Regions from separate parts of the Nonomuraea sp. LPB2021202275-12-8 genome, predicted to be linked through region 2. Evidence: riboswitches for the same ligand, from Rfam matches in the RefSeq annotation. Region 2 holds a riboswitch; the other holds the start of a gene.

Region 1 (15,207 bases), on a different contig from region 2:
GGCATGCGCGAACGGGTCAGAGCGCTCGGCGGCACCCTCACCGCCGGCCCCGATGAGGACGGCGGCTGGCTTCTGGCCGCCAACCTGCCCGCGGTCCGGGGCACCGCATGATCCGCGTGCTCATCGCCGACGACCAGGTCCTCGTCAGGGCCGGGGTGCGCATGCTGCTCCAGGCCAACGACGACATGGAGGTGGTCGGCGAGGCCGACGACGGCGCCGAGGCGGTTCGGCTGGCCGAGCGGCACCTGCCCGACGTCATCCTGATGGACCTGCGGATGCCCAGAGTCGACGGCCTGGAGGCCATCCGGCGCGTGCTCGCGGCCCGGCCGGGCACCCGGATCGTGGTGCTGACCACGTTCGCCGAGGACTCCAACGTGTACGCGGCCCTGCGCGCCGGCGCCGTCGGCTTCCTGGTCAAGGACGACGAGCCGGAGCGCATGGTCGACGCCGTGCGCAGGGCCCACGCCGGGGAGCAGCTCCTGGCGCCCTCCGTGCTGCGCCGCGTCGTCGAGCGCTTCCTCGACGCCGAGGAGCAGGCCGCGGTGCCGGCCCCCCGCGGCCTCACCGAGCGCGAGGTGGAGGTGCTCGCGCTGGTCGGCACCGGCCTGTCCAACGCGGAGATCGCCGAGAGGCTGCACGTCGGCGTCACCACCGTCAAGACCCACATCGCGGCCGCCATGGACAAGCTCGGCCTGCGCAACCGCATCCAGGCCGCGGTGGTCGCGCACCGCACCGGCCTGGTCGACGCCTCCTTCCGCCCGGTGCGTCCGCCGCGGGGCGGATCGGCGAATAGCCCGGCAGACTGACGACCCCGGGCGGGTCCGGCGACGATCCTTGCCGTCTGCATCGCACGACGGAAGGACCACGCCATGCACTACACCGCCCCGCAGGCCGCCCAGCCCGAGACCGCCCCGGCCAGAGCGGTCCCCGCGGGCCTGCTCTACACCCTGCGCGTCGTCATCGTCGCCCAGGCGGTCGCCCTCGTGGTGGCCGCCTCGTTCGCCGGCCAGTCGGTCGCCACCGACGGCGCGATGGGCGAGGCGCACGTGATGGCCGGGATGCTCGTCCACCTCGTCGCGCTGGTGCAGATCGTCTGCGCCGTCCTCGTCTGGCGGCCCGGGCGCGGCGCCGGCTGGCCGGCCCTGGTCAGCCTCGGCCTCTTCGTCGTCGGGATGGCGCAGCACTTCACCTGGGAACTGCTCAGCGCCCACCTGCCCAACGGCGTCATCCTGTTCGGGCTCATCGTCGCGATGCTGGTCTGGGCGTGGTCGCCGGGAGCCGCCCGCCGCCGCTAATGTCGGTGATGTGTACGTGAAGATCTGCGGGTTGAGCGAGCCCGAGCATGTGGCCACCGCCGTCGAGGCGGGCGCCGACGCCATCGGGTTCGTGCTGACGCCGAGCCCGCGCCAGGTCACTCCCGAGCGCGCGGCCGAACTGGCCGCGCTGGTGCCCGGCCATGTGCTGACCGTCGGCGTCTTCCGCGGCGAGGACCCGGCGGCCGTGCGTGCCGCCGTCCTGACCGCCGGGGTGCGCGGCATCCAGCTGCACGGCAGGCACCCGCACGGCGACTTCACCTCGCTGAAGGACCTCGACCGCACCCTGGTCAGAGCCGTCGACGCCCGCGCGGACCTGCGCTGCGGCGCCTTCGACGAGAGCTTGCTGATCGTCGACGCGCCACGCCCCGGCTCGGGGGAGCCATGGGACTGGGCGGCGGTGCGCGGCCGCCCCACCGGCAGATGGCTGCTCGCGGGCGGTCTGGACCCGGCCAACGTGGCAGGCGCCGTCGCGGCGGCCCGGCCGTGGGGGGTGGACGTGTCCAGCGGGGTCGAGACCGCGCCGGGCGTCAAGGATTCGGGCCTCATCGCCCGCTTCGTCACGGAGGCGCGCGGTGCGGTCTGAGCTGGCGCGGGCGCTCGCCTTCCAGCAGGGGTTCGCCCGCCGCAGGTCGCCACACGCCGTCGACGTGCCCGGCGGCTTCGCCGTCCTCGACGACCGCTACCCCTACTCCTACGACGACAACAAGCTCATCGTCTGGGACGCCGCCGATCCGGCCGCGGTGCTGGAGGCGGCCGACGAGGTCCTGGCCGAGCGGGGCCACCGCCTGGTCAACGTGGACTCCGACGAGCTCGGCGTGGCCTTCGCGCCCGCGTTCGCCGCGGCCGGCTACCAGCACGCCGAGAACGTCGTCATGGCCTTCCGCGGCGATCCGCCCGCGGGCCCGCCCGAGGCGGAGCACCTGGATCTCCCGGCGCTCCTGCCCGTGCTGCGCCGCGACTGGCGCGCGGACCTGCCGGAGGCGGGGGAGCAGACCATCGAGCAGCTCGCCGCCCGCGTCGAGACCCGGCTGCGGGGCGCCGACCTGGTGGGCTTCCGCGGCGTGCGCGCCCCCGACGGCGAGCTCGCCGCCAGGGCCGACCTGTACGTGCACGACGGCGTCGCCCAGATCGAGGACGTCTACACCACCACCCGCCACCGGGGCAGGGGCCACGCCCGCACGCTCATGCGGTCGCTGCTGGCCGAGGCGGCCGGCAGCGAGCCGATCTTCCTGGTCGCCGACGCCGCGGACTGGCCCAGGGAGTTCTACGGCAGGCTCGGCTTCGCCGAGGTCGGCCGCACCCACTCCTTCCTGAGGGTGTGACGGCCGCAGCGCTCATCGCTGGGGGCCTGGTTTGGCCGGATGCGGCCCCGCTGTGCTGGGAGTTCACGCAGTAGGGTCTGCTGCGTGAGTGAAACTTCCGCCGAGGACCGAATCTGGACGGTTCCCAACCTGCTGAGCTTCCTGCGCCTCCTAGGCGTGCCCGTGTTCCTCTGGCTTGTTCTAGGCCCGAAGGCGGACGGGTGGGCCATCGCCGTCCTGGCGGTCGCGGGGTTCACCGACTGGCTCGACGGCAAGATCGCCCGGGCGTTCAACCAGATCAGCAGGCTAGGGCGGATCATCGACCCGGCGGCCGACAAGCTCTACGTCTTCGCCACGATCGTGGCGCTGCTGGTGCGGGACGTCATCCCGTGGTGGCTGGCGGCGGCCGTCCTGGGCCGGGAGCTCTTTGTCGCTTGTTTCATCCCTGTACTCCGCAAACACGGCTATAAGGCACTTCAGGTGCATTTCCTGGGCAAAGCCGCCATGTTCAACCTCATGTACGCCTTCCCGCTGCTCTTCCTTGCCTCCCACTCTGGGTGGTATGCCGATATAGCCCGAATTGTCGGGTGGGCGTTCGCGCTCTGGGGCACGGGCCTGTACTGGTGGGCAGGCATGTTGTATGTGATACAGGTGCGCCAGCTCACAACCGCGACCACAAAGGAGTGATCGGGTGAAGGCGGTCGTCATGGCGGGCGGTGAGGGCACTCGGCTGCGTCCGATGACGGCCAACCAACCCAAACCCCTGCTCCCCGTGGTCAACCGTCCGATCATGGAGCACGTGTTACGCCTGCTCAAGCGGCATGGGATCACCGAGACCGTGGTGACGGTCCAGTTCCTGGCCGCGCTGGTGCGCAACTACTTCGGCGACGGCGACGAGCTGGGCATGCGCCTGCAGTACGCCACCGAGGACATTCCGCTGGGCACGGCCGGCAGCGTGAAGAACGCCGCGGCCCGGCTGAGCGACGATCGTTTCCTGGTCATCTCCGGCGACGCCCTCACGGATATCGACTTATCGGACATGGTCCGGTTTCATCGCGAAAATTCGGCTCTTGTCACCATTGGTCTGAAGCGGGTGCCTAACCCGCTGGAATTCGGCATCATCATCGTCGACGACCTCGGCCGGGTGCAGCGCTTCCTGGAGAAGCCCACCTGGGGCCAGGTCTTCTCCGACACCGTCAACACCGGCATCTACGTCATGGAGCCCGAGGTCCTCGGCGACGTGGCCACCGGCGAGCCCGTCGACTGGGCGGCCGACGTCTTCCCCAGGCTCCTCGAACGCGGCGCCCCCATCTACGGCTACGTGGCCGACGGCTACTGGGAGGACGTCGGCACCCACGAGAGCTACCTCAAGGCCCAGGCCGACGTCCTGTCCGGCAAGGTCAAGCTGGACATCGGCGGCTTCGAGCTGTCCCCCGGCGTGTGGGTGGCCGGATCCGCCTCCGTCGAGCCGGACGCGGTGCTCAAGGGCCCGCTGTTCATCGGCGAGTACGCCAAGGTCGAGGCGGGCGCCGAACTGCGCGAGTTCACCGTCCTGGGCAACAACGCCGTGGTCCGCGAGGGCGCCTTCCTGCACCGCGCGGTCATTCACAACAACGTCTACCTCGGCCCCGGCACCCACCTGCGCGGCTGCGTGATCGGCAAGAGCACCGACGTGATGAGCGGCGCCCGCATCGAGGAGAACGCCGTCATCGGCGACGAGTGCGTCATCGAGGCCGAGGCGTACGTCTCCAGCGGGGTGCGGGTCTACCCGTTCAAGACCATCGAGGCGGGCGCCGTCGTCAACACCAGCGTCATCTGGGAGTCGCGCGGCCAGCGCAGCCTGTTCGGCCGGAGGGGCGTCAGCGGCCTGGTCAACGTCGAGATCACCCCGGAGCTGTGCGTACGGCTGGCCAGCGCGTACGCCACCACCCTGCGCAAGGGCGAGCACGTCATCACCTCCCGCGACTCCTCCCTGGCCGCCAGGGCGCTGAAGCGGGCCGTGATCAGCGCGCTCACCGCCAGCGCGATCAACGTGCTCGACCTGGAGGCCGCGCCGCTGCCGGTGGCCCGCTTCCACGCCTCGCGGGGGACCGCGGCGGGCGGCATCACGCTGCGCACCACGGCGGGGGACCCGCAGAGCGTCGACATCGTCATCATGGACGACCGCGGCGCCGACTTGTCTCCCGCCGCCCAGCGCAAGCTGGAGCGCGTCTTCTCGCGCCAGGAGTTCCGCCGCGCCTTCCCCGGCGAGATCGCCGAGCTCACCTACCCCGCCAGAGCCGTCGAGGACTACTCCCACGAGCTGCTGCGCCGGGTGGACATGACCGGCGTGAGAGACATGAAGGTGGTGGTCGACTGCGCCGGCGGCACCTCCTCGCTGGTCCTGCCCCGGCTGCTCGGCCGCGCCGGCATCGAGGTGCTCACCGTGAACGCCGTCCTCGACGACCTGTCGCCCACCGAGACGATCGCCGAGCGCCGCCGTGATCTGCAGCGCCTGTCGGAGCTGGTCAGCTCCTCGCGCGCGGCGTTCGGAGTCCGCTTCGACCCGGTCGGTGAGCGCATCGCCCTGGTGGACGAGATGGGCCAGCTCATCAGCGAGGAACGCGCCCTGCTCGTGGTGCTCGACCTGGTGGCGGCCGAGCGCCGCAGCGGCCAGGTGGCGCTGCCCGTGACCACCACCAGGGTCGCCGAGCAGGTCTGCCGCTTCCACGGCGTGCAGGTGCAGTGGACCTCCACCGCGGTCGACGCCCTCACCTCCGCCGCCGCGGGCGCCGGCATGATCTTCGCGGGCGACGGCCGGGGCGGGTTCGTGGTGCCCGAGTTCAGCCCCGCGCTCGACGGGCTGGCCGCGTTCATGCGCCTGCTGGGGCTGGTGGCCCGCACCCGGCTGTCCCTCAGCCAGATCGACGCCAGGATCCCCGAGGCCAAGCTGCTCAAGCGGGCGATCCCGACGCAGTGGGCGGCCAAGGGGGCGGTGATGCGCTCGGTCATCGAGGCGGCCGAGTCAGCCTCGGAGGGCTACCGCATCGACACCACGGACGGGGTGCGGGTGGTCGGCGACGACGGGAGCTGGGTGCTCATCCTGCCCGCCGCCACCGAGCCCGTCACCGACCTGTGGGCCGAGGCGGCCGACGTCGACACCGCTGCGGTCCTCCTGGAGCGGTGGGCCAGGGTGGTGGAGCAGGCCACCATGTGATCGCCCGGATCCGCGGTCGCGGTCGGAGGACGGCGATTTGTCGGATGGAGGGCAAGATCGTAATGTTAGAAAGGCGCGGCGGCATGGACCTTCAGGCAGGGGCGGCGGTAACTTTGTCAGCGTCCGAACCTGTCGTCCAGCGCCCCGCCTTGACCTTTGCCGCTGATCAGCGTAAGTTGCGGCATTCGCAAACTTGAGAGCGAAGCGAGGCGCGCCCCGAGCACCGTTGCCGCGTCTTCGCGGTAGGAGGCCGAGCCGATCGATGCCGAGCGTCTACTGCACGCAGTGCGGGCATGCCAACCCCGAGGATGCCCGTTTCTGTTCCCGCTGTGGGTCACCATTGGCCAGACCGGAGGTCTCAGGGGACACCACGTCGACGATCTCCGTCGCGGGAATAGAGGCGTACGAGGCAGAGACCGGTGACATGCTGCTGGCCGAGCGGGCGCTGGTCGAACAGCTCCCGCCGGGCACGGCCTTGCTAACCGTGACCAGGGGGCCCAACCAGGGCAGCCGTTTCCGGCTCGACAAGGAGCTCACCACCACCGGGCGCCATCCGGAGAGCGACATCTTCCTCGACGACATCACCGTCTCGCGCAGGCATGTCGAGTTCTATCGCAAGCGCGGTGGCCAGTTCTCCGTGCGCGACGTGGGCAGCCTCAACGGCACCTACGTCAACAGGGAGCGCATCGAGGAGGTCCCGCTGCATTCGGGCGACGAGGTGCAGATCGGCAAGTTCCGGCTCCTGTTCCTGATGCGGACACCCACCGGCGCATGAGCTCGCAGGCGGCACGCTCGCACATGAGCATCGGGGAGGTGCTCGCCCTCCTGCAGGGCGAGTTCCCCGACGTCACCGTCTCCAAGATCCGCTTCCTTGAGGGCGAGGGGCTCATCGAGCCCGAGCGCACGCCGTCCGGCTTCCGCAAGTTCACCCACCTGCACGTCCAGCAGCTCCGCTACATCCTCACCGAGCAGCGCGACCACTACCTGCCGCTGAGGGTGATCAAGGACAAGATGGCGGAGAGCTTCGCCCGTCCCCGCGCCGTGCAGGACAAGCAGGAGGTGCGGCTCAGCCGTGCCGAGCTGCTCGAGGCGGCCGGGCTCGACGAGGAGACCCTCACCGAGCTGGAGGACTACGGCCTGCTCGCGCCGACGGCCAGGCGCTACGACGATGACGCGCTCAAGGTGGCGCGCAGCGTCGGCGCGCTGGCCCGCTTCGGGCTGCACGCCCGCCACCTGCGGGCCGTCAAGGCGGCCGCCGAGCGGGAGGCGGGCCTGGTCGAGCAGACGGTGGCGCCCATCCTGAAACGGCGGGCGCCCGGCGCGATCGGCGAGGCCGACGAGGTCGCCAGAGAGCTGTCCGCTCTGCTGCTCGACCTGCACGCGGCTCTGCTGCGCACGGGCGTGCGCAGTGTTCTCGGGCGATGAGCGGCCCGAGGGACATTCAGGGCCCCCCGGGTGTTACGTTGAATTGCAGAAGCGGACCAGCTATGAGCTGTGCCGGGTCGCCGGCCAGTCGAATATGGAGCAGCCCGTGTTGCAGATGGAGGTCGTGGGTGTTCGCGTAGAAATGCCCACAAATCAGCCGATCGTCTTGCTCAAGGAGGCACACGGGGAACGGTTCCTGCCCATCTGGATCGGCATGACCGAAGCGACGGCCATCGCCCTGGCCCAGGCGGAGGAGCCGCCGCCGAGGCCCCTGACGCACGACCTGTTCAGAGACGTGCTGAGCGCACTGGGCGTGGGGCTGCGCGCCGTCAACATCGTCGCGCTGCGCGACGGCATCTTCTTCGCCGACCTGGTCTTCTCCAACGGCGTCGAGGTGAGTGCCAGGCCCTCGGACTCCATCGCGCTCGCGTTGCGCACCGGGGCCCGCATCTTCGCCAGCGAGGAGGTCGTCCAGGAGGCCGGAGTGATCATCCCCGACGACCAGGAGGACGAGGTGGAGAAGTTCAGGGAGTTCCTTGACACGATCTCTCCCGAAGACTTTGGCAGGGCGGGGTAGGTATTTCAGTGCATTTACGCTTCACGACGCGCCGAGCCGGATCGTTGACTGAGCATGGTCACGGTCCTACGGTGCAAGTGAAACCCGTGGTCGCCTTTTTACGAACCCCCAGATCAGGCCACGGGATGAGAGAAAGCCGGAGGTCCGCGTGGCGGTCAGCAGCGGCGAGGGAAAGACGGCCGGCCAGGAAGATCCGGTGCGGCGTGAGAGCGCGCGGCAGCGTGCCGGAGAGCAGGGTCTGCTCTTCGACGAGCAGCCTGCGAAGCTGCCGGACGACATCGGATACCGTGGCCCGACGGCGTGCGCGGCGGCCGGCATCACCTACAGGCAGCTTGACTACTGGGCACGCACCGGCCTGGTCGAGCCCACGATAAGAGCAGCGCAAGGATCGGGCTCCCAACGCCTCTACAGTTTCCGCGACATCCTGGTGCTCAAGGTCGTCAAGCGGCTGCTGGACACCGGGGTCTCCCTTCAGCAGATCCGCACGGCCGTGCAGCATCTCCGTGATCGCGGGGTCGCCGACCTCGCGCAGATCACGCTGATGAGCGACGGCGTGAGCGTTTACGAGTGCACCTCGGCGGACGAAGTGATAGACCTCCTCCAGGGTGGCCAGGGCGTGTTCGGCATCGCGCTCGGCCGGGTCTGGCGCGAGGTCGAGGGATCCCTCGCGGAGCTGCCGGGGGAACGGGCGGCGGTCGCGGACACCGTCCCGGCCGATCACCCCGCTGACGAGCTGGCCCAGCGGCGTCGCGCGCGCCGCATTGGGTAGTAATCTAGGACATGCTGACGACCCCGTGCGGGAGAGTCCCCGGCAGGCCCGGGGCGCCGAAGGAGCAACCCTCCCCGGAATCTCTCAGGCATCCTGTACCGCTCGGGTGAGGCAACTCTGGAAAGCAGGTGCGCCCGCCAGGCGCACCTCACCGACGGTGCAAGCCCCTCGGGGTGAAGCTCTCAGGTCGCGAGACAGCGCGCGGTGACAGAGGGGGAGATCCGGCATTCGCCCGCGCCCTGCGCCGGTCTCCATAGCCTCGGGAGGCATCTCCATGACCGACCTGTCACCACCCCCGTTCTCGACCCGGCACATCGGGCCGTCCCAGAGCGAGCAGCAGCGCATGCTCGAAACCGTGGGCTTCGAGTCCGTGGCGGATCTGGTGGCCGTGGCCGTCCCGGAGGCGATCAGGGCCAAGGACCGCCTGAAACTGCCCGCCGCCGCGAGCGAGGTCGAGGCCATCGCCGAGCTGCGCGCCCTGGCCGACCGCAACCAGGTGCTCACCTCCATGATCGGCCTGGGCTACCACGACACCGTCACGCCCGCGGTCATCCGCCGCAACCTGCTGGAGAACCCGGGCTGGTACACCGCCTACACGCCGTACCAGCCGGAGATCTCCCAGGGCCGGCTGGAGGCGCTGCTCAACTTCCAGACCGTGGTGTCCGACCTCACAGGCCTGCCCGTCGCGGGCGCCTCGCTGCTCGACGAGAGCACCGCCGCGGCCGAGGCGATGACGCTGGCCCGGCGGGCCGGTAAGAGCAAGAGCGCGGTGTTCGTGGTCGACGCCGACACGCTGCCGCAGACGAAGGCGGTGCTGGCCACCCGCGCCGAACCGCTCGGCATCACGCTCGTGGAGAGCGACCTGGCCGGCGAACTGCCCGAGTGCTTCGGCGTGCTCGTACAGTATCCGGGCGCCTCCGGCGGGCTGCGCGACTTCCGCGCCGTCGCCGAGCGGGCGCACGCGGCCGGCGCGCTCGTCGTGGCCGCCGCCGACCTGCTCGCGCTCACGCTGGTCGCCGCCCCCGGCGAGCTCGGTGCCGACATCGCCATCGGCTCCTCGCAGCGGTTCGGCGTGCCGTTCGGCTTCGGCGGCCCGCACGCCGCCTACATGTCCGTACGTGAGGGCCTGCAGCGGCAGATGCCCGGCCGTCTGGTGGGCGTGTCCGTCGACGTCGACGGAGACCCGGCCTACCGCCTCGCCCTGCAGACCCGCGAGCAGCACATCCGCCGCGAGAAGGCCACCAGCAACATCTGCACCGCCCAGGTCCTGCTGGCCGTGATCGCCGGCATGTACGCCGTCTACCACGGGCCCGAGGGGCTGCGCCGCATCGCCGCACGCGTGCACCGGCACGCCGCGGCCCTGGCCGAGGGCCTGCGCCAGGGCGGCGTGGAGGTCGTCCACCAGGAGTTCTTCGACACGGTCCTGGCCCGCGTGCCCGGCAGGGCGGCCGAGATCGTCGCCGCCGCCGCCGAGCGGGGCGTCAACGTCTGGCAGGCCGACGCCGACCATGTCTCCGTCGCCTGCGACGAGAAGACCGGCGCGGCCGAGCTGGCCGCCGTGTGGGGCGCCTTCGGCGTCGCCGAGGTCGCTCTCGACGACCCGCGCGTGCACGACGCGCTGCCCGCCTCGCTGGCGCGCGAGTCGGCCTACCTGACCCACCCGGTCTTCCACAGCCACCACTCCGAGACGGCGATGCTGCGCTACCTGCGCAAGCTCCAGGACAAGGACATCGCGCTCGACCGGTCGATGATCCCGCTCGGCTCCTGCACGATGAAGCTGAACGCGACCACCGAGATGGAGCCCATCACCTGGCCGGAGTTCGCCGCCATCCACCCCTACGCCCCCGAGGCGCAGGCGGCCGGCTACGTCGAGCTCATCGAGACGCTGGAAGGCTGGCTCGCCGAGGTCACCGGCTACGACGCGGTCTCCATCCAGCCGAACGCGGGCTCGCAGGGCGAGTTCGCCGGGCTGCTCGCCATCCGCGCCTACCACCGCGACCGCGGTGACAGCGAGCGCGACGTCTGCCTCATCCCGTCCTCGGCACACGGCACCAACGCCGCCAGCGCCGTCATGGCCGGCATGCGGGTCGTGGTCGTGGCCTGCGACTCCGACGGCAACGTGGACCTCTCCGACCTCGACGCCAAGATCGCCAAGCACCGTGACCGGCTGGCCGCCATCATGGTGACCTACCCCTCCACGCACGGCGTCTACGAGGAGACCGTCACCGAGGTCTGCGCCAAGGTGCACGACGCCGGCGGCCAGGTGTACGTCGACGGGGCCAACCTCAACGCGCTGGTCGGGCTGGCCAAGCCGGGCGAGTTCGGCGCCGACGTGTCCCACCTGAACCTGCACAAGACGTTCTGCATCCCGCACGGCGGCGGCGGGCCCGGCGTCGGCCCCGTCGCGGTCCGCGCCCACCTCGCCGCCTACCTGCCGGGCCACCCGCTGCGCGACGGCACGCCGGTCGGTCCCGTCTCGGCCGCCCCGTACGGCTCGGCCGGGATCCTGCCGATCTCCTGGGCGTACATCAGGATGATGGGCGCCGACGGCCTCACCGCGGCCACCGAGCAGGCCATCCTGTCGGCCAACTACCTGGCGCGCCGCCTGGCCCCGCACTACCCCGTCCTCTACACCGGGCGGGGCGGGCTCGTCGCCCACGAGTGCATCGTCGACCTGCGGCAGATCACCAAGGAGACCGGCGTCACCGTCGACGACGTGGCCAAGCGGCTCATCGACTACGGTTTCCACGCGCCGACCATGTCGTTCCCGGTCGCGGGCACGCTCATGATCGAGCCGACGGAGAGCGAGGACCTGGCCGAGCTGGACCGGTTCGCCGATGCGATGATCGCCATTCGTGGCGAGATCGCGAAGGTGGGCTCCGGCGACTACGACCAGACGGACAACCCGCTGCGTAACGCCCCCCACACCGCGGAGGCGCTCACCGCGGACGAGTGGTCCCACCCGTACTCGCGCACCGAGGCCGGCTACCCGGTGCCCTCGCTGCGCGACGGCAAGTACTGGGTGCCGGTGCGCCGCATCGACCAGGCGTACGGCGACCGCAACCTGGTGTGCTCCTGCCCGCCGCTGGAGGCGTACGAGGACTGACCCGCGACCGGGGCCCGGCCCCCGTGCGTGTCGTCGCGCGAGGGGGCTGGGTCTCCAACGTGCGGGCGCGGACCCATGAGGTGCGCTGCGCGCGGCCCCCGCCGGGCGGGGGCCACGCGCGTTTCCGAATCCACCACGAACGCCATCAGTACCGGCCAAAGGTGACCCTGTCATTCCTACGGGCGCAAGTGAGCAGACATGATCGCCAGAAGTCGTTAGGCTCGGGGCGATCGTCGCCGAAGGAGCTCTCTTGACGTCCTCAGAGCTGGAGACCCCGCCCCTCGACACCGCCCGCCGCCTGGCCGAAGACGGTGACCTCGACGGCGCGGCCACCATACTCGCCAAGGTGGCCTCCGCACCGGGCGGTCCCGACGTGGCACAGGCCGCCGTCGGCCTCGCAGTCGTCCTCGACCAGCGCGGCGACGTCGAGGGCGCCCGCGCCGCCGCCAGGACCGCGCTGGCCACCGGCCACCCCGAGTTCGCCGCGCAGGCGGCCTGCCACCTGGCGCAGGGCTTCGAGCGCGAAGGCCGTTACGGCCAGGCCAGGGCCGCGTGGCAGGCCGTGCTGGGGGTCGGCACACCCGCCTACGTCCCCCTCGCCCACCTCGCGCTCGCCAGGCTCGCCACCGAGACCGGAGACTACGACGAGGCCGAGGCCGCGCTCCGCGCCGCCATCGACGCCGGCCACCTGATGGACGCCCAGCAGGGAGGCGGCAGGGACGCCGACGGCGGCCCCCTCCGGGACGGCGGCCAGGGTGGCCAGGGTGGCCAGGGCGGCACGGGTGGCACGGGTGGCACGGGTGGCACGGGCGCAGCCGCGGACGGCCGGATCGGCAGGGCCGCGGATGGAGGAACGGGACAGCCGATCGGCGGCGGCGCGGCAGGGCCTGCGGACGGCGGGCACGAGGGCGCGGACCTCCGCGTGCACGCCACTCAGCAGCTCGCCGACTTGCTGATGGAGCGCGGTGAGCCGGGGGAGGCGGCGGAGGTGCTGCTGGACGCGCTCGAGGACGCCTCGGGTGACCACGCCGCCCGGCTGCGCGTCCAACTCGGCATCGCGCACCTGGAGCTGGCCTGCGCGGAGTTCGCCGGCGCGGTGGAGGACGGCGGCGAGCCGCAGACCAGCGCCCTCGCCATCGAACTGCTGGCCCGCACCCTCCCGCTGCGAGGCCGCGCCGACGACGCCGACCACGTGTGGGCGTACGGCCTGGACCACGAGGACGAGACGCTCGCGTCAGAGGTGCGCCTGCGCTACGGCCGGGGCGCCTGACCCCAGGCGAGCGCGCGCGGGCGAGCGCCTCACCGGTCCTGCCGGAGTCTGTCGCTGTGTCTGTCGCTGTGTCTGTCGCGGTGTCCCGGGGCGTGGGTGGCATGACGGTGAGCGAGCGGAGAGCCGGCCGGCGTGGCCGGAGAGGAAGGGTACGTGGAATTCGTCGTGGTCGAGTGGCGGGACGGCGCGCTGATGCACGACCCGAGCGCCTATCTGGACAAGCTGCCCGAGCTGGGCCCGCGACTGCCCGCCGGTGCGGAGGCGTTCGCCCGCGACCCGGACCACTACGACTTCTTCGGTCCCCGGTGCGTCAAGGATCTCGACTTCGGCGGCCTGTCCCTGACCGGCGGTCCGCTTGACCTGGAACTGCGTCTCGAACCGAACCCGTGGAAGCACTCCGAACGGCTCGTCATCCGCTATGCCAGGGTGGCGAGCGTGCGGGTCGACGCGGACGGCATGCGGGGAGCGCCTGACGGCGGCGCGGGCTGACGCCACGGCCAGCCGGTGGCGCGCTGTGCTACGGGCGGCGCATGATGGCCGTGGCGGCCGCCACATTGATCACGATGATGGAGACCCAGGCGATCATCAGGCCCACCACGCCGGCGGTGCCCGCCGCGACCGCCGTCAACGGGATGCCGATGCCCATCGAGCCCAGCGCGATGGGGATCATGGCGTTGCCGCTGCTCTTCTGCTTGGGGGGCACGGCGCCGCGCATCTGGAGCTCGGCGTGGACCCGGGCGGCGATGGTGGCGTCAAGGCGCTCGACCAGAGAGTCGACCAGGGCGGACTCATACTCGGGGCCGAGGTCGCGGCGGGCGGCCAAGGTGGCCTGCAGGTCCTCGCGCAAGGGACTCGTGTCTGGCATACGGGTAATCCTCCATGCTCGCGGGCACGCCGTCATCCCACCTGAGGGCCATCTTCGACTCATCCCCAGGTACGGTGCTGCCATGGAGATCATGACTCCTCGGGGGGCCGCGCGGGTCGAGGTCGACGAGGTGGAGCGGGCCCGGCTGCTGCTGGTGCTCACCCACGGGTCCGCCGGGGGAGTGGACGCGCCCGATCTCGTGGCGGTGCGGGACGCGGCGCTCGGCGTGGGCGCGAGCGTGGCCAGGGTGACGCAGGCGTTCAGGGTGGCCGGGGCGCGGGCGCCGGGGGTGGCGGCCAGGCAGGACGAGGCGTGGCTGGTCGTGGTGGACCAGTTGCGCGCGCGGTGGCCGGATGTGCCGCTGGTGCAGGGTGGGCGGAGCAACGGGGCGCGGGTCGCCTGCCGGACGGCCGGGACGGTGGGCGCGGTGTCCGTGGTGGCGCTCGCCTTCCCGCTGCATCCGCCGGGCAAGCCGGAACGTTCCAGGGCGGAGGAGCTGCGCGGCGCCGGCGTGGACGTGCTGGTGGTCAGCGGGGACAGGGACCCGTTCGGGATTCCCGATCCGGCGGACGCCGCGCGGTTGGTGGTGCTGCCGGGGGAGGGGCACGACCTGAAAAAGAACCCCGCCCGGGTGGGCGAGGTGGTGGCCGACTGGCTGACGCGCTACAGGAAGTAGCGGGGGCTCGCCGTCCCGTGGAAGGTGGCGGCGCGTGACGCCACCGACGCACGCGGGGGTGCGTGATCGGCCCCGCTGCCGGCTATGGCCGCCGATCGTGTGTCAGGCCGCGCCGACCAGGGGGTCGGGGCGGTGCGGGGCGATGGCGGTGCCGCCGGGCAGGAGCTCCCCGGTGTCCTCGAACAGGACTACGCCGTTGCACAGCAGGCTCCACCCCTGCTCGGGGTGGCAGGCCAGGGTGCGTGCGGCCTCGCGGTCGGGCGCCTCGGCAGACGGACAGACCGGGTCGTGCGGGCACATCGGCGTGCCTCCGATATCTCGTGGGTGCTCCCGGAAGAGGGGTGGGAGCGGCTCGGGTTCAGTTTCAGCAAGTGTGCGGTGTATGTCACACGTTCCGACATAGCCCGTTAGGACTGTTAGAGGAGGATGCCCCGAGCGTGTGACCTTCGACACAGCGTGCCTTATGCAGGATAACGGTCCAAGCTCGACACGCACACTACGTTTCCAAGCCTCGGAGCAAAGCTTCGAGTCCTCGCTCGAAGTCGGCGTCGGCCCGCTCGTCGCGCCGGGTCCACTCGTCGACCTCCGGGTCGGCCCATCCCGACTGCTGCACCTCGACCGCGACGCTGCCGAAGACGAACGCCCGCAGCGACCGCACGGCGTCGCGCGCGTCCGGCAGGCCCGCGTCCGCGAGCTGCTCGATCTG
Region 2 (15,207 bases):
TCGGAGCCGGGGCCGGTGCCACTGACGATCATGGTCCGGTCCAGGGCTCCCGGCACGATCGAGACGGCCGTCGTCGGCAGACTGCCCACGGTCTTGCCGTCCTTGCCCAGCAGCGGTGCGCTCCCGCGCACCAGCCCATGCGCCTCGCGCACCCCGGCCACGCCGCGCACCCGTTCCAGCGTTTCCGGCGCGATCCCCTTCTCGCGCTCTTCGGGCAGTACGGCCACCGCCACCTTCTCGGCGTCGGCCGTGACCCGCTGGGCGAACCCGGCCTGGATGGTGTCGTTCAGCACGAACGTGCCCGCGATGAACGCCACCCCCAGCATGATCGCCAGCGAGGTGAGCAGCAGCCTCAGCTTGTGCGCGCGCAGCCCGGCCCGGGCCGTCTTCAGCACCTCAGACCTCCAGCTTCATCAGCGTGTCGAGCACCGACTGCGGCGAGGGCGCGGTGATCTCGGTCACCAGCTCGCCGTCACGCAGGAATACCACCCGGTCGGCGTACGACGCGGCCATCGGGTCATGCGTGACCATGACAATGGTCTGGCCCAGCTCCCGCACCGACGTCCGCAGGAACGACAGCACCTCCGCGCCGCTGCGCGAGTCCAGGTTGCCGGTCGGCTCGTCGGCGAAGATCACCTGGGGCTTGCTGATCAGAGCCCTGGCCACGGCCACCCGCTGCTGCTGGCCGCCGGACAGCTCGGCCGGCCGGTGACCGAGCCGGTCACCCAGCCCGACCGTCTCGACGACCCGGTCGAACAGCAGCTGGTCCGGCTGCCGGGCGGAGATCTCCAGCGGCAGCCGGATGTTCTCCTCGGCGGTCAGCGTCGGCAGCAGGTTGAAGGCCTGGAAGACGAAGCCGATCCGCTCCCGGCGCAGCAGCGTGAGCTGCTTGTCGCCGAGCCCGGTCAGCTCCACGTCACCGATGTGCACCGTGCCGGAGGTGGGGGTGTCGAGCCCAGCCAGGCAGTGCATCAGCGTCGACTTGCCCGAGCCGGAAGGGCCCATGATCGCGGTGAACGCGCCGGTGGCGAAGGCCACGTCCACCTCGCGCAGGGCGTGCACCCTTGCGTCGCCCTGGCCGTACACCTTGGTCAGAGCCTTGGCCACCACGGCCGGAGGGGCCTGGCGCCGGGTCTCGGTGAGAGTCACGTTCGCTCCTTGTCGTCTGAGAACGCGACTCACGCTATGGCCGGAAAATTCGAGATTTATGGGCCCTGAGGAGGGACTTCACGTAGGCCGTCAGATGACCCGGGTCAGCCGTTCGGCCGATGCGACGGCACGATCAACCCGGCCTCGTAGGCGTACACCACCACCTGCGCCCGGTCCCTGACCCCCAGCTTGGCCAGCACCCGGCCCAGATGCGTCTTCACCGTCGCCTCCGCCACCTCCAGCTCCGCCGCGATCTCCAGGTTGGAGCGGCCGCGCGCCACCATGAGCAGCACCTCCCGCTCGCGCGGCGTCAACTCGCCGGTCGCGGCCGGCGCGTCCGACGGCAGGAAAGTGGCGAACCTGTCGAGCATCCGCTTCAGCGTGGTCGGCGCCACCACCGCGTCGCCGGCATGCACCGACCGGATGGCGCTCAGCAGCTCGGCGGTCGGCACGTCCTTGAGCAGGAAGCCCGAAGCCCCCGCCTTGATCGCGGCGAACGCGTACTCGTCCAGATCGAACGTGGTCAGGATCAGCACCTTGGGCCCGGAGATGCGCCGGGTCGCCTCGACGCCGTCCATCCTCGGCATCCGCACGTCCATGAGCACCACGTCCACCTCGACGGTCTCGAGCACCTCGATCGCCCCCACCCCGTCACTCGCCTCGGCCACCACCTCGATGTCGGGCTGGGCGCCCAGCACCATCCGGAAGCCGGCGCGCAGCAACTCCTGGTCGTCGACGAGCATCACGCGAATCACTGGCCGCTCCTCGCCGGCTCTAGGCGGCCCTGGCCTCGGGCACCGGCAGCTTCGCCAGCACCTCGAAACCGCCGCCCGCACGCGGGCCGGCCGTGACCGCCCCGCCGTACATCAAGACCCTCTCCCGCATCCCCACCAGCCCGTGCCCGCCGGGAGCCGGCGGCGCCGCCGCGCCCCGCCCGTCGTCGGTCACCCGCACCACCAGCTCGAACATGGAGTAGCGGAGCTCCACGAGCACCCGGACCCCTGGCCCGCCGTGCTTGAGCGCGTTGGTCAGCGCCTCCTGCACGATCCGGTAGACGGCGAGCTGCTTGCCCTCGGGCAGCTCGCCCGGCGTGCCCGCCACCCGAAGACGCGCCGGCACGCCCGCCCCCCGCACCAGCTCCTCCAGCTGCGCCAGGCCAGGTTGCGGGGTGTAGTCGGTGCCGCCCCCCTCGGCCTCCCGCAGCACCCCGACCAGCCTGCGCATCTCGGCGAGCGCCTCACGCCCGGTCTTGGAGATGTTGCGCACCGCCAGCCGCGCCTGCTCGGGATCGCCGTCGATGGCATAGCCGGCGCCGTCGGCCTGCACCACCATCACGCTCACATTGTGCGCCACCACGTCGTGCAGCTCCCTGGCGATCCTGGCGCGCTCGGCGGCGGCCGCCATCCTGGCCTGCTGGTCGCGCTCGAGCTCGGCGCGCTCGGCCCGCTCCTCCAGGCTCTCCAGATAGCGCCTGCGCGTGTTGGCATAAAGGCCCGCCAGCCAGACCGTCACCACGAAGATCGAACCGCTGAAGAACATCCCGAACGTGGGCGTGTCCCACTGCACCAGCGCCAGGAACACCCCGAGCTCGGCCACCAGCACGGCGGTCAACGCCCAGCGGAACGAGCAACGATGGGCCACCGCCCACAGCGCCACCAGCACCGCCAGATTGGCGGGCACCACATCGACCTGCGCCACCCACTGCCCGAAACTGATCGCTGAGACGAGCGCGAACGCGATCAGCGGCCGCCCCCGCCACAGCAGCGGCAACAGCAGCAGCACGCTCAGCCCCAGGTAGCGCGGCACATCCAGCGGCGGGCCTGCCGGCGCACCGGTCACGTGTGGGACGATCGGCAACAGGCACAGCAGAGCCAGAGGAGTCACCCGCAGGGCGTCCATCAGCTTTCCGTGGCGCGTGGACCACGCGCGTACCCTGCCGAACACATCCACACGATACGTATCGACGGGCAGCGTTCGGGTCAGCCTTGAGGTGGAAGTTTCGCGTACGACCCTGGTCTTACACGGGTCTTACGGGTCTTACGGCAATCTTGTTCTCGGGAGCGCCCTCTGGGGGGCGAGTAAAGGGAGATCGTGATGGCGGATCATGATCGCGATGGCGGGTCGCGCGGCGGAGAAGGTGCGCCGGGCGACCCGATTCGCGAGGAGGGCGCCACGGAGGCGTCCCGCACCGCGTTCGACGACACGCAGACCTTACAGAGCCCTCCGTCACCGGACCCCGCCCACGACGTCCCGCCACCGGACCTCCCACCGAGGGACACCACCTCCCGGGACGTTCCCCCGGGTGACGCCTCCCCGGAAGACGTCCCTCCAAGGGACGCCACCTCTCAGGACACTCCTCCCAGCGGCGATCCTTCGAGGGATCTCCCCGCAGGGGATGACGCCACAGGCGTTCCGCCCCGCGACCTCCCTCCGCGTGACATCCCCGCGGGCGATGCTCCCTCAGGCGCTCCGCCCCACGACGTTCCCCCGTACGACACCCGTACGGCGCACGCGTCGCCGGCCCCTGCGGAGAGTGGGCGCACGGCGGGAGGCCCGACCTACATAGCGCCGGGTTCGGTCCATGGTGCTGCGGGGGCGGGTCATGGTGGGCCGGGTTCGGACCATGGTGCTGAAGGTGCGGCTCCTGGTGGGCCGGGATCCGCACATGGTGGGCCGGGACCGGCACATGGTGCTGCGGGCGCGGCTCCAGGCTGGGTGGGACCACGGCCGTCAGGCTCGGGGTCCTTCCGGGACTTCGTCCGTCAGAAGCCGGCCCAGATCATCGGCGCGGGCCTGATCGGCCTCATCATCGGCGGCCTGCTGGGCGGCGGTGCGGTGATGCTGATCGGAGGCTTCACCGCTCGTGCCCACTACGGCAACTGGGAGCAGTCCGGCTGGGAACGTCATCGCGGCCTCCCCGGCTACCCCGTCCCCGTCCCCGGCTACCCCGTCCCCGGCTATCAGGAGTGCCGCCCGGCCCCCGGCGGCACCTACTGCCATTTCCAGGGCCCGTACCCCTATCCGGTGCCCCCGCCCAGTACCCGGCCCTCGATCTCGCCCCCCAAGCCGATGCCCACCATCAGCCCGTTCCCCACCCGCACGGGTTAGGTTCCGGCCTAAGTGGCATGATGCTGGCAGTCGAAACCGGGGGAAAGCATGCCTGAGCGCAACATAAATCCACATGACCATGCCGCGGGCGTCGAGCCCGGTGACCGCGACGTGGTCACCGGGACACGTGACACCGCCATGGCCGAACGGGCGCGTGACATGGTGGCGCTCGTGCCGAACGAGCGCGGTCTCGCGGCCCTGTCGACCGTGGCAGGCGTCCGTCCCATCCGCTACGACGTCACCGCGTCCCTGCCCGAGGAGGCGGCCGAGGCCGAGGTCATGGTCGTCCCCTCACGACCGGTGGATCGCCTGCTGGCCCTCATCGACGAGCTCCCGTCACTGCGCCTGGTCCAGACCCTCAGCGCCGGCACCGACCAGTGGACCGGCCGCCTGCCCGACCGCGTCGCCCTGTCCAACGCCCGGGGCGCGCACGGGATCGCGGTGGCGGAGTGGGCGGCCGCCGCCCTGCTGGCCTTCTACCGCGGCATCCCGGCCTACGCCGCCGACCAGGAGACGGGCCGCTGGAAGCCCCGCGCGACCGAAAGCCTGTCGGGCAAGAAGGTGCTCATCCTCGGCGCGGGCGACCTCGGCACCCTGCTCCGCGCCCGCCTGGAGCCCTTCGGCGCCCACGTCACCATGGTCGCCCGCCACGCCCGCCAGGACATCCGCGCCATGGACGACCTCCCGAGCCTGCTGCCCGAGCACGACGTCGTGGCCCTCATGGTTCCCCTCACCGACGCCACCCACCACCTGGCCGGCAAGGACTTCCTGAGCAGGATGCGAGACGGCGCGATCCTCATCAACGCGGCCCGCGGCCCCGTCGTCGACACCATGGCCCTGCTCGCCGAGACCCAATCAGGCCGACTGCGCGCCATCCTCGACGTCACCGAGCCCGAGCCCCTGCCGGCGGACAACCCGCTGTGGCGTTCGCCGGGCGTCCTGATCACCCCGCACGTGGCAGGTGACGTCCCCGAGGCCGACGACCGCGCCTGGCAGGTGGCGGCCACCCAGATCGGCCAGTTCGCATCGGGCAAGCGCCCGGACAATCTGGTTTCCTGAGCCGGCCGGTCTCCACGACCTTCGCATCAACGACTGCCTGAACTATCGCGATGCTCGCCTACCAAATGTAGGGCCGGTGGGATTCGAACCCACACTAACAGCCACCTAAAGACTGCGCCTCTGCCATTGGGCTACGACCCCTTCGTCTTTCCCTTGCCTGCGAAATTCGCTGTTTGGGAATGACAGTTGGGGCAGAGGAAGCGCAAATTCTCCATTCGATTGTCGAGCCAATCGCCGTTGATATGGTCGACATGGAGAGTTAGCGACTTGCCCTGCCACGTGCCGTCAATCTTACAGGCTGCGCACGCGTACGAAAGCCCGGCATCACGCAGGGCGCGCCGGAGCGCCGGAGCCTTCTCCCGTATCGAACCCGGCGGGCGGAGGATGAGAATGTCCTGGTAGGGCCGGAGTGCGGGGGAGCGTCTGCCCTTGCCGTGCGCACGCCCCACGAAGTGTGAGGTGTCGATGCCGAAGTGTTTCAGGCGGCGGCTGATGTGGGCGTGGCTCCCGCCGGTCCATCGGATCCCCAGATAGCGCAGCACGTCGGCGACACTGCGCGAACCGGACGCGGCCTCGGCGAGCAGCTCCTGGCTGTACTTCTGGTAAGCGGCCATGACGCAAGGTTAGAAAGGCCCGCTGACAGTTAGCGCTGCCCCGCCAATTCGGCCAACGGCCCCGCTACGGGGACATTTCTCCATTCCGAAATGTTTCCGACCCTTGGAATGAGGAGCCGAGAGCCCTGGGGCCCTCACAGGAGGGCCCCAGCCGGGCTCAGGACAGGCCGAGCTTCTTCTTCAGGCTCGCCACGTGTCCGGTGGCCTTCACGTTGTAGAGGGCCTGCTCGATCTTGCCGTCGGCGTCGATGACGAAGGTGGAGCGGATGACGCCCACGACTTCCTTGCCGTAGAGCTTCTTGGTGCCGTAGGCGCCGTACGCCTTGTGGATTTCCAGCTCGGGATCCGACAGCAGCGGGAACGTCAGCGAGTCGTGTTCGGCGAACTTGGCGAGCTTGGCGGGCTTGTCCTTCGACACGCCGAGGACGGCGAAGCCTTCGGCGGTGAGCCGGCCGAGGTTGTCGCGGAAGTCGCACGCCTGCTTGGTGCAGCCGGGAGTCATCGCGGCGGGGTAGAAATAGAGGATCACCCGCTTGCCGTGGTAGGCGTCGAGGGAGACCTCGCCGCCGTCGGCGGTGGGCAGGGTGAAATCGGGTGCGGCGTCGCCGGGGGCCAGCTTGGTGTCGGTCATGGGTCCTCCTGGGTTTTTCCAGGAAAACCTACCTGGCCGCCCGCCGTGCCGTACGGTGCGCCGACCTGACAGACTGATCACGACGGAGGCGGGCAGAGCCCGCTTGACGACGCGGGGACGACCAGGAGCGCGGTCGAGAGGAGAGCCATGGCTGACACCGATCCCGACGAGCTGGAGCGGCGGATCGCGCGGACGCGAGCGGAGTTGGCGCAGACGGTCGACGCCATCGCCGACCGGGTGAGCCCCAAGCGCGTGGCCGAGCGCACGGTGGCCGATGTGAAGTCCAGGGCCGGCAGTCTGGCGATCTCGGTGGGCGACGCCCTGGGGATGACGTCGCGGCCGGTGGAGTTCGGCGACGACCCGGAGCGGTTGTGGGACGAGGAGCCGCCCAACCTGGCGCCGGTGCTGATCGGTGTGGGCGCGGTGCTGGTGATCGGCGCCGCCATCGCGCTGTGGCGCCGTCGCCGCCGTTAGAGGCACGTCCCGCGTTCGTTGTGGTACGTCCCTCGCTCGTGGTGCGACGCCGCCGTTGGAGGCACGTCGTCACGCGTTCGTGGTGCGAGGCCCGCTAGAGGAACGTCTTGCCTTCGCCTCTGTAGGTGGGGACGGATTCGGTGAGGGTGTCGCCCTCGACGAGGTGGAGGGTGTCGAAGCGCTCGCACATCTCGCCCGCTTTGGCGTGCCTGAACCAGACCCGGTCTCCCACGCGGAGATCCTCGGCGGGCTGGCCGAGCAGGGGGGTCTGCACTTCGCCCGCGCCCTCGTCGGGGGTGTAGCGCAGGCCGGCGGGCAGGTAGGGCTGCGGGAGCCGGCTGGGGCCGGGGGCGCCGGAGGCGAGGTAGCCGCCGCCGAGGACGGTGACCGTGGTGGGGGAGGGGCGGCGGACCACCGGGAGGGCGAACAGGGCGGCGGGCCGGCCGGTGAAGCGGCTGTAGAAGTCGAACAGGCGCGGGTGGAAGAGTCCTGATCCGGCGGCGACCTCGGTGATGGCCTTCTCGCGCACGGTGCGTTCGATGGAGCCGGTGCCGCCGCCGTTGACGAATTCCAGGTCGGCGAACTGGCGGACGGCGTTGACGATGCGGCCGCGTCGGAGGATGAGCTCTCTGGCCGACAGGTTCTGCATGAACCTGATCAGGCGGGCGTAGGCGGCGCCTGTCTGGGGGGCGTCGCCGACTCCGGCGATCTGCGCTTCGTAGGCCATCAGGCCGGTGACGCGGTAGCCGGGGCGCTTGGCGATGTCGGCGGCCAGGTCGGCGGCCTGTTCGGCGTCGCGGATGGGGGAGCGGAGTGCTCCCGCCCGGAATTTCCCGTTGAAGGCTACAAATCCGGCGTCGATGTCGATAGATATCCGGATCTCGTGGCGGGGGTGAACTCCGGCCAGGGCGTGGTCCATGAACGCCAGCTGATCGGCGGAGTCCACCGACAGCGTGATGCGCCCGGCGGCCTCCGCGCTGCCCGCGAGCTCGGCCAGGGCGTGGCGGTCGGCGGTCGGATAGGCCACCAGGATGTCGCCGAACCCCTGCTCCACCAGCCAGAGCGCCTCCGGCAGGGTGAAGGCCATCAGGCCCGCGAACCCGTCCATGGCCAGCACGCGTTCCAGCAGCGGGCGTGACCGGATCGACTTGGTCGCCACCCGGATCGGCTTGCCGCCGGCGCGCCGTACCAGGGCGGCGGCGTTGGCGTGGAAAGCCTCCAGGTCGAGGATCGCGAATGGGGGCTCGAGCGCGGCGGTCGCCCTGTCGTAACGCTGGCGGTCGTCCATACCGGCAGCGTAACCGCATATCGGGCAAATGAATATGAGGCGGATTCACATTGATCGGATGGCCCGTAATGATCGAGCAAACGGGCGGCGAGGGTGCGGTCGAGCGGCCGCCGGACCCGTGTACCTGTGGTCGTTGTGATGACCACGCTCCAGCAGATACTGCCCGGTGCGGCCGTCGCCGCACAGGACTCCCCGCTCCGCAGATCCAAGCGGGCCCTCAGGCCGGCACGCACTCCGGCGGGGGTGTTCGTCGCGTCGGTGCTGACCGCCGCGCTCGGGCTGACCACCGCGGAGGTCGTGTCGGCGCTGCTGGGCAGCCCGCTCGGCTGGGTGCCGGTCGACCAGGCTCTCGCGTTCGCGTCGAAGTCCTCCTGGAGCGAGCTGGCGCCTGTCGCGCTGGCCGTCGCGGGGGCGGGCGCCGCCCTGCTGCTGCTCGCCCTGGTGCCGGGCCGTTCCCGGCTGGTGCCGGTGGAGACGAGCGACCCGCTGATCGTCGTCGGGATCACCCGCGCCGGGCTCCGCCGTACGCTGCGGGCCGTCGCTCAGCAGGTGGACGGGGTGGAGAAGGCGAAGGTACGGCTGCGCAGGCGAAGGATCGAGGTCACCGTGGTGACCGGGCCGGAGAGCTCGGGCGCGATGCTCAGGCAGGTCGGCACCGCGGTGGGCGATCGGCTGGCCGGGGTGGGGACGCTCGCGACCGGCGAGGTGGTCGTGCGGCTGCGCAGGAAAGGGGCGTGATGAGGCAGTATGCGGGCAACCGCGTCGGCCTGGCCGTGGTCGGCACGGTGCTGCTGGGCGCCGGCGGTTACGCCTGGCTACGCGGCAAGGACAAGCTGGATGGGCTGCCGCCACGGGCCAAGGTCCTGCCGGAGCGCGCCGCCATCGCCGTCGCCGAGCAGCCCTGGGCGCTGTGGCTGGTGGCGCTGGCCATGCTGGTGCTCGCCCTGGTCACGCTCCGGTGGCTGCTGCTCAGCCTCGGCTGGGGCCGGTTCGGCGCCCGCTCGGGCACCGGCACGGCCATGCTCTGCGTCGGGCTGAAGGACGTCGAGGGGCTGGCCAGGGCGACGGTGCGGGTCGTCGGCGAGGCCGCATGCCTGCGCATCAGCCTGACCTGCCCGTCCACGGTGGACGTGGGGGCGGTGGCGGCCAAGCTGGACCGTGAGATCGTCAGCCGCATCCGGCGCGAGGTCCGCGACGACGACCTGGGCGCCGTCGTCCGCATCCACGTCCGCCGCTGATCAGCACTCGATCACGTTGACGGCCAGCCCGCCGCGTGAGGTCTCCTTGTACTTGTCGAGCATGTCGCGGCCGGTGTCGCGCATCGTCTTGATGGCCTTGTCCAGCGAGACGTGGTGGCGGCCGTCGCCGCGCAGGGCGATGCGGGCGGCGGTGATGGCCTTGATGGAGGCGACCGCGTTGCGCTCGATGCACGGAATCTGGACCAGGCCGCCGATCGGGTCGCAGGTCAGGCCCAGGTTGTGCTCGATGCCGATCTCGGCGGCGTTCTCCACCTGCTCCGGCGTGCCGCCGAGGACCTCGGTGAGACCGGCGGAGGCCATCGAGCAGGCCGAGCCGACCTCGCCCTGACAGCCGACCTCGGCGCCGGAGATGGAGGCGTTCTCCTTGAACAGCACGCCGATGGCGGCCGCCGTGAGGAAGAAGCGCACCACGCCGTCGTCGTCGGCGTTGGGGGTGAAGCGGGAGTAGTAGGTCAGGACGGCGGGGATGATCCCGGCGGCGCCGTTGGTGGGAGCGGTGACGATGCGCCCGCCCGCGGCGTTCTCCTCGTTGACCGCCAGGGCGAACAGCGAGACCCAGTCCATCGCCTGCAGCGGGTCCTTCTCGGCGGACTCCGTCTGGAGGCGGCGGTGCAGGGGATTGGCGCGACGCTTGACCTTGAGGCCGCCGGGCAGGACGCCCTCCTTGGCGATGCCCCGCCGGACGCACTCCGACATGACCTGCCACAGGTTGAGGATGGCGGCGCGGATCTCGTCCTCGGTGCGGCCGAACGCCTTCTCGTTCTCCAGCATCAGGGCGGAGATCGACAGACCGGTGTTCGAGCAGTGCTTGAGCAGCTCTTCCGCGGAGGTGAAGGGGTAGGGCAGGACCGTGTCGTCCGGCTTGATGCGGTCGGCGCCGGTAGCCGTCTCGTCGACGACGAAGCCCCCGCCGACCGAGAAGTAGACCTTCTCGCGCAGCGGCTCGCCGTCGTCGGAGGAAGCGGTGAAGCGCATGCCGTTCGGGTGCTCGGGCAGCGAGATCTTCCGTTCGAAGACCAGGTCCTGGCCGACGACGAAGGGGATCTCACGGGTGCCGTACAGCTTGACCGTGCCGGACTCGCGCATGGCGGCCAGCCGCTCGTCGATGCTGTCGACGTCCACCAGCTCGGGCTTCTCGCCCGACAGGCCGAGCAGCACGGCCTTGTCGCTGCCGTGGCCCTTGCCGGTCAGGCCGAGCGAGCCGTACAGGATCACCTCGACGCGCGCCGTACGGTCGAGCAGGCCGTCGTCGTGCAGGCTGCGCGCGAACTTGTGCGCGGCGGCCATCGGACCGCCTGTGTGGGAGCTGGACGGGCCGATGCCGATCTTGAACAGGTCGAAGACGCTGATCGCCATTGATGCGCCTTTCAGCAGGGCCGGGGCCCGTTGCCGGGCCCCGACGGTCGGATCAGGACTCGCCTGAGGTGAGCGCCGAATACTCCTCGGCCGAAAGCAGGTCCTCCGCGTCGCCTTCCACGCGAACCCGGAACATCCAGCCCTCGCCGTAAGGGTCGCTGTTGGCCAGCGACGGGTCGTCCACCACGGTCTGGTTGACCTCCACCACCTCGCCGCCGACAGGGGTGTAGATCTCGCTCACCGACTTGGTCGACTCGACCTCGCCGATGGAGTCCCCTGACTCAACGGTCGAGCCGACCTCGGGAAGCTGCACGTAGACGACGTCACCCAGGGCCTCGGCGGCGAAGGCCGTGATCCCGACGGTGGCGATGAGGCCGTCCTCGAGACCGGCCACCCACTCGTGCTCCTTGGTGTAGCTCAGGTCCTCAGGGATGTTGCTCACTTGTTCCTCCTGTAGAAGGGCAGCTCAACCAGGTCCATGGGTTCATGGCTGCCCCGAATGTCCACGGCCAGACCTTCATTGACCCCGGTGTCCACGTAGGCCATCGCGATGGGCTTCCCCAGAGTCTGGGAAGGCGCACCACTGGTGACCTCGCCGACGACGGCACCGTCCTTGGTGACCGGGTAACCGTGGCGCGGCACCCGGCGGCCGCGTGCGACCAGGCCGACGAGCCGGCGCGGCGGCGGGGTGTCCTTTACCGCCTCGAGCGCCGACCTGCCGACGAAGTCGCCCGGCTTGTCGAATTTCACCACTCTGCCCAGGCCCGCGTCGAACGGGGTCAGCTCGACGCCGAGCTCGTTGCCGTACAACGGCATGCCGGCCTCCAGCCTGAGCGTGTCGCGGCTCGACAGCCCGGCGGGCTTGAGCTCGTACGGCTCGCCCGCCGCCATCAGCGCGTCCCAGAGCGGCACGGCGTCCTGGTTGGCCACGAAGAGCTCGAAGCCGTCCTCGCCGGTGTAACCGGTGCGGGCGATGAGCGCCTGCCGCCCGTCGACCTGGGCGGGCAGCCCGGCGTAGTACTTGAGCCCGGCCAGGTCCGCGTCGGTGAGCGTGGCGAGGATCTCCTGCGCGCGCGGGCCCTGCACGGCGATCAGCGAGTACTGGTCCGAGCGATCCTCGACCACCACGTCGTACGACTTAGCCCGAGTTTTCAGCTCAGTGCCGACGATTTCGTAGTTTGAGGCGTTGGCCACCACCATGAACTCCTCGTCCCCGAGCCGGTAGACGATGAGGTCGTCCAGCACCCCGCCGCGCTCGTTGACGATCATGGTGTAGCGGGCCCGGCCGACCGCCAGCGCCGACAGGTGGCCCACCAGCGCGTGGTCCAGCGCCTCGGCAGCCTGCGGCCCGGTCAGGAAGATCTCGCCCATGTGCGAGAGGTCGAACAGCCCGGCCGCGTGGCGGACCGCGTTGTGCTCGGCGGATTCGCTGCCGTAGCGCAGCGGCATGAGCCAGCCGGCGAAGTCGGTCAGCGTGGCGCCCAGCGCCTCGTGTACGTCTTTCAACGGTGTCGGTCGGGACATGTGTCGCACCTCAGGACAGGATCGGATGCCGGGATCCTCCCCCTCTGTCGTCGGTGCCTGAGAGCTTCGCCCGGGGATTTACCGGACTTTCACCTTCGGCGAGGCCCATCGGGCCTGCTTTCCAGAGGACACCTCGTCCGTGCGGTCCTTTGCCTTGAGAGGTTCGCGGGGAGGGCTTGCTCCTTCAGGGACCCCGACCGGCTGTCAGGGCGCTCTCCCGCACGGTTTCGACGGTGATGTCCGCAAGCCTAGTGGCGTCATGGGGGTGTTGTCGCGCCCCGGTACGCCGAGCGCGGCGTCCGTCCCCATGCCGCGGGCGTACGGTCCCGAGGGGCCGGGTCAGCAGGCCGCCACGAGGGCCTCGAAGAGGGCGCAGTCGGTGGCCGCCTCCGGATGCCATTGGACGGCCATCGTGAAGGGGTGGGAGTCCAGCTCCAACGCCTCGATCGTGCCGTCGCCGGCCGTGGCGGCCACCCGCAGGCCCGGGGCCAGGCGGTCGACGGCCTGGTGGTGGTAGTGGGGCACCTCCACCGGATCCTCGCCGAGGGCCTTGGCGACCCGGCTGCCGGGGACGGGGTGGACCGGGAGGTGGCCGAACTCGCCGGGTGCGGGGGAGTGGCCGGCGTGCCCGACCACGTCCGGCAGGTGCTGGTGCAGGCTGCCGCCGAGGGCGACGTTCAGCACCTGCAGGCCCCGGCAGACGCCCAGGTAGGGGAGCCCGGCCGTGAGGGCCGCCTCAAGGACCGCGAACTCCGCCTCATCGCGAAATTTCCGGATGTAGCCGGTCCGCTCGTGCGGCTGCTCGCCGTACCTGCCGGGATCGATGTCGCCCCCGCCCGCCAGGATCAGCCCGTCCAGCCGTCCCGTCAGCGCGGCCGGCTCGCCGGCCGGCGGCAGCAGCACGGGCTGGCCGCCCGCCCGCACCACCTGCTCCACGTAGGTGTACGGAAGCAGCGCGACGGTCATGTCCCAGACCGTGAACCGCGCCGGCTCGACGTAGGACGTGATGCCGATCACCGGCCGCCTCATCGTCGTCTCCTCATAGCGGTGTCACGTAGGCGCCGGAGATCCCGCCGTCCACCAGGAACTGCGACGCGGTGATGAACGACGCGTCGTCGCTGGCCAGGAAGGCGACGGCGGCCGCGATCTCCGACGCCTCGGCGAAGCGGCCGACCGGCACGTGCACCAGCCGGCGCTGGGCGCGTTCGGGGTCCTTGGCGAACAGCTCCCGCAGCAGCGGCGTGTTGACCGGCCCGGGGCACAGGGCGTTGACCCGGATGCCCTCGCGGGCGAACTGGACGCCCAGCTCCCGCGACATCGCCAGCACCCCGCCCTTGGAGGCGGTGTAGGAGATCTGCGAGGTCGCCGATCCCATGACCGCCACGAAGGAGGCGGTGTTGATGATGGAGCCCTTGCCCTGGCGGCGCATGTGGCCGATGGCGTGCTTGCAGCAGAGGTAGACGCTGGTGAGGTTCACCTCCTGGACGCGCCGCCAGGCGTCGATGCCGGTCTCCAGGATCGAGTCGTCGTCCGGCGGGGAGATGCCCGCGTTGTTGAAGGCGATGTCCACGCTGCCGTAGCTGTCGAGCGCCGTGGCGTACATCCGCTCGACGTCGTCCTCGCTGGTCACGTCCGCCCTGACGAACAGGCCGCCGACCTCGGCCGCGGCCTTGGTGCCCGATTCCTCGTCGATGTCCACGCAGACGACCTTCGCGCCCTCCTGGGCGAACCGGTGCGCGGTGGCCAGGCCGATGCCGCTGCCCGCGCCGGTGATGACGGCGACGCGGTCCTGCAAACGCTGCATATGTTTCACTCCGATGAGATGAAGACGTTCTTGGTCTCGGTGAACGCCGACAGGGCGTCGGGCCCGAGCTCGCGGCCGAGCCCCGACTGCTTGAAGCCGCCGAACGGGGTCCAGTAGCGGACGGACGAGTTGGAGTTCACCGAGAGCGCGCCCGCTTCGACGGCTCTGGCCACGCGCAGCGCCCGGCCGATGTCGCGGGTCCAGATGGAGCCGCTCAGGCCGTAGCGGGTGTCGTTGGCGATGCGCACCGCCTCCGCCTCGTCGGCGAACGGCACCACCGACACGACCGGGCCGAAGATCTCCTCGGTGAACGCCCGGTCCGTGACCGACGAGGTCAGCACCGTCGGCGGGAACCAGTACCCCTTGCCCTGCGGGCAGGCGCCCTGGAGGTAGGGGGCTTCGTCGACGAAGCCGCGGACCCGGTCCAGGTGCTCGGCGCTGATCAGCGGGCCCATCTCGGTGCCGGGGTCGAGGGGGTCTCCGACGCGGATGCCGCGCACCGCCTCCGACAGCCGCTGGAGGAACTCGTCGTAGGCGCCGGCCTGCACGAGGATGCGGGATCGGGCGCAGCAGTCCTGGCCGGAGTTGTCGAAGACGGCATAGGGGGCGGCTTTCGCCGCCTTTTCCAGGTCTGAGTCCGCAAAGATGATATTTGCGGACTTGCCGCCTAGTTCGAGGGTGACCCGCTTGACCTGGGCGGCGGCCTTGGCCGCGATCTCCTTGCCCACCTCGGTCGAGCCGGTGAACACGATCTTCGCCACGTCCGGATGCTCGACCAGGCGGGCTCCCGCGACCTCCCCTGCTCCAGGCAGCACCTGGAACACCCCCTCGGGGAGGCCCGCCGCCAGGGCCAGCTCGGCCAGCCTCAGCGCGGTCAGCGGGGTCCATTCGGCGGGCTTGACGATCACCGTGTTGCCCGCCGCGAGCGCCGGTGCGACGCC

The links. Region 2 has a riboswitch for glycine ahead of gcvT (glycine cleavage system aminomethyltransferase GcvT). Riboswitches for the same ligand answer to the same signal wherever they lie in the genome.
Region 1: it holds a riboswitch for glycine, as region 2 does, so the genes downstream of both, gcvP (aminomethyl-transferring glycine dehydrogenase) here and gcvT (glycine cleavage system aminomethyltransferase GcvT) in region 2, are expected to answer to the same signal.

What each region holds. Positions count from the first base shown of each region.
Region 1 covers NZ_JBAHWD010000005.1:48,808-64,014, forward strand. The annotation lists gene V5E28_RS11115 (sensor histidine kinase) at 1-111, shown strand, start outside; gene V5E28_RS11120 (response regulator transcription factor) at 108-806, shown strand; gene V5E28_RS11125 (hypothetical protein) at 870-1,295, shown strand; gene V5E28_RS11130 (phosphoribosylanthranilate isomerase) at 1,306-1,899, shown strand; gene V5E28_RS11135 (GNAT family N-acetyltransferase) at 1,889-2,638, shown strand; gene V5E28_RS11140 (CDP-alcohol phosphatidyltransferase family protein) at 2,723-3,304, shown strand; gene V5E28_RS11145 (mannose-1-phosphate guanyltransferase) at 3,309-5,813, shown strand; gene V5E28_RS11150 (FHA domain-containing protein) at 6,076-6,588, shown strand; gene ftsR (transcriptional regulator FtsR) at 6,612-7,238, shown strand; gene V5E28_RS11160 (bifunctional nuclease family protein) at 7,345-7,815, shown strand; gene V5E28_RS11165 (MerR family transcriptional regulator) at 7,964-8,584, shown strand; glycine riboswitch at 8,603-8,695, shown strand; gene gcvP (aminomethyl-transferring glycine dehydrogenase) at 8,859-11,690, shown strand; gene V5E28_RS11175 (tetratricopeptide repeat protein) at 11,941-12,960, shown strand; gene V5E28_RS11180 (hypothetical protein) at 13,114-13,449, shown strand; gene V5E28_RS11185 (hypothetical protein) at 13,478-13,825, opposite strand; gene V5E28_RS11190 (alpha/beta hydrolase family protein) at 13,908-14,501, shown strand; gene V5E28_RS11195 (DUF5999 family protein) at 14,604-14,801, opposite strand; gene V5E28_RS11200 (TetR/AcrR family transcriptional regulator C-terminal domain-containing protein) at 14,998-15,207, opposite strand, start outside.
Region 2 covers NZ_JBAHWD010000009.1:109,186-124,392, reverse strand. The annotation lists gene V5E28_RS19265 (ABC transporter permease) at 1-395, opposite strand, end outside; gene V5E28_RS19260 (ABC transporter ATP-binding protein) at 397-1,149, opposite strand; gene V5E28_RS19255 (response regulator transcription factor) at 1,254-1,904, opposite strand; gene V5E28_RS19250 (sensor histidine kinase) at 1,924-3,093, opposite strand; gene V5E28_RS19245 (hypothetical protein) at 3,865-4,257, shown strand; gene V5E28_RS19240 (2-hydroxyacid dehydrogenase) at 4,306-5,316, shown strand; tRNA gene V5E28_RS19235 (tRNA-Leu) at 5,385-5,457, opposite strand; gene V5E28_RS19230 (HNH endonuclease signature motif containing protein) at 5,448-5,930, opposite strand; gene bcp (thioredoxin-dependent thiol peroxidase) at 6,088-6,561, opposite strand; gene V5E28_RS19220 (DUF3618 domain-containing protein) at 6,709-7,035, shown strand; gene V5E28_RS19215 (amino acid deaminase/aldolase) at 7,130-8,323, opposite strand; gene V5E28_RS19210 (DUF6286 domain-containing protein) at 8,462-9,061, shown strand; gene V5E28_RS19205 (hypothetical protein) at 9,058-9,561, shown strand; gene V5E28_RS19200 (L-serine ammonia-lyase) at 9,562-10,938, opposite strand; gene gcvH (glycine cleavage system protein GcvH) at 10,991-11,380, opposite strand; gene gcvT (glycine cleavage system aminomethyltransferase GcvT) at 11,377-12,462, opposite strand; glycine riboswitch at 12,497-12,594, opposite strand; glycine riboswitch at 12,595-12,692, opposite strand; gene V5E28_RS19185 (gamma-glutamyl-gamma-aminobutyrate hydrolase family protein) at 12,802-13,491, opposite strand; gene V5E28_RS19180 (3-oxoacyl-ACP reductase) at 13,502-14,266, opposite strand; gene V5E28_RS19175 (aldehyde dehydrogenase family protein) at 14,272-15,207, opposite strand, start outside.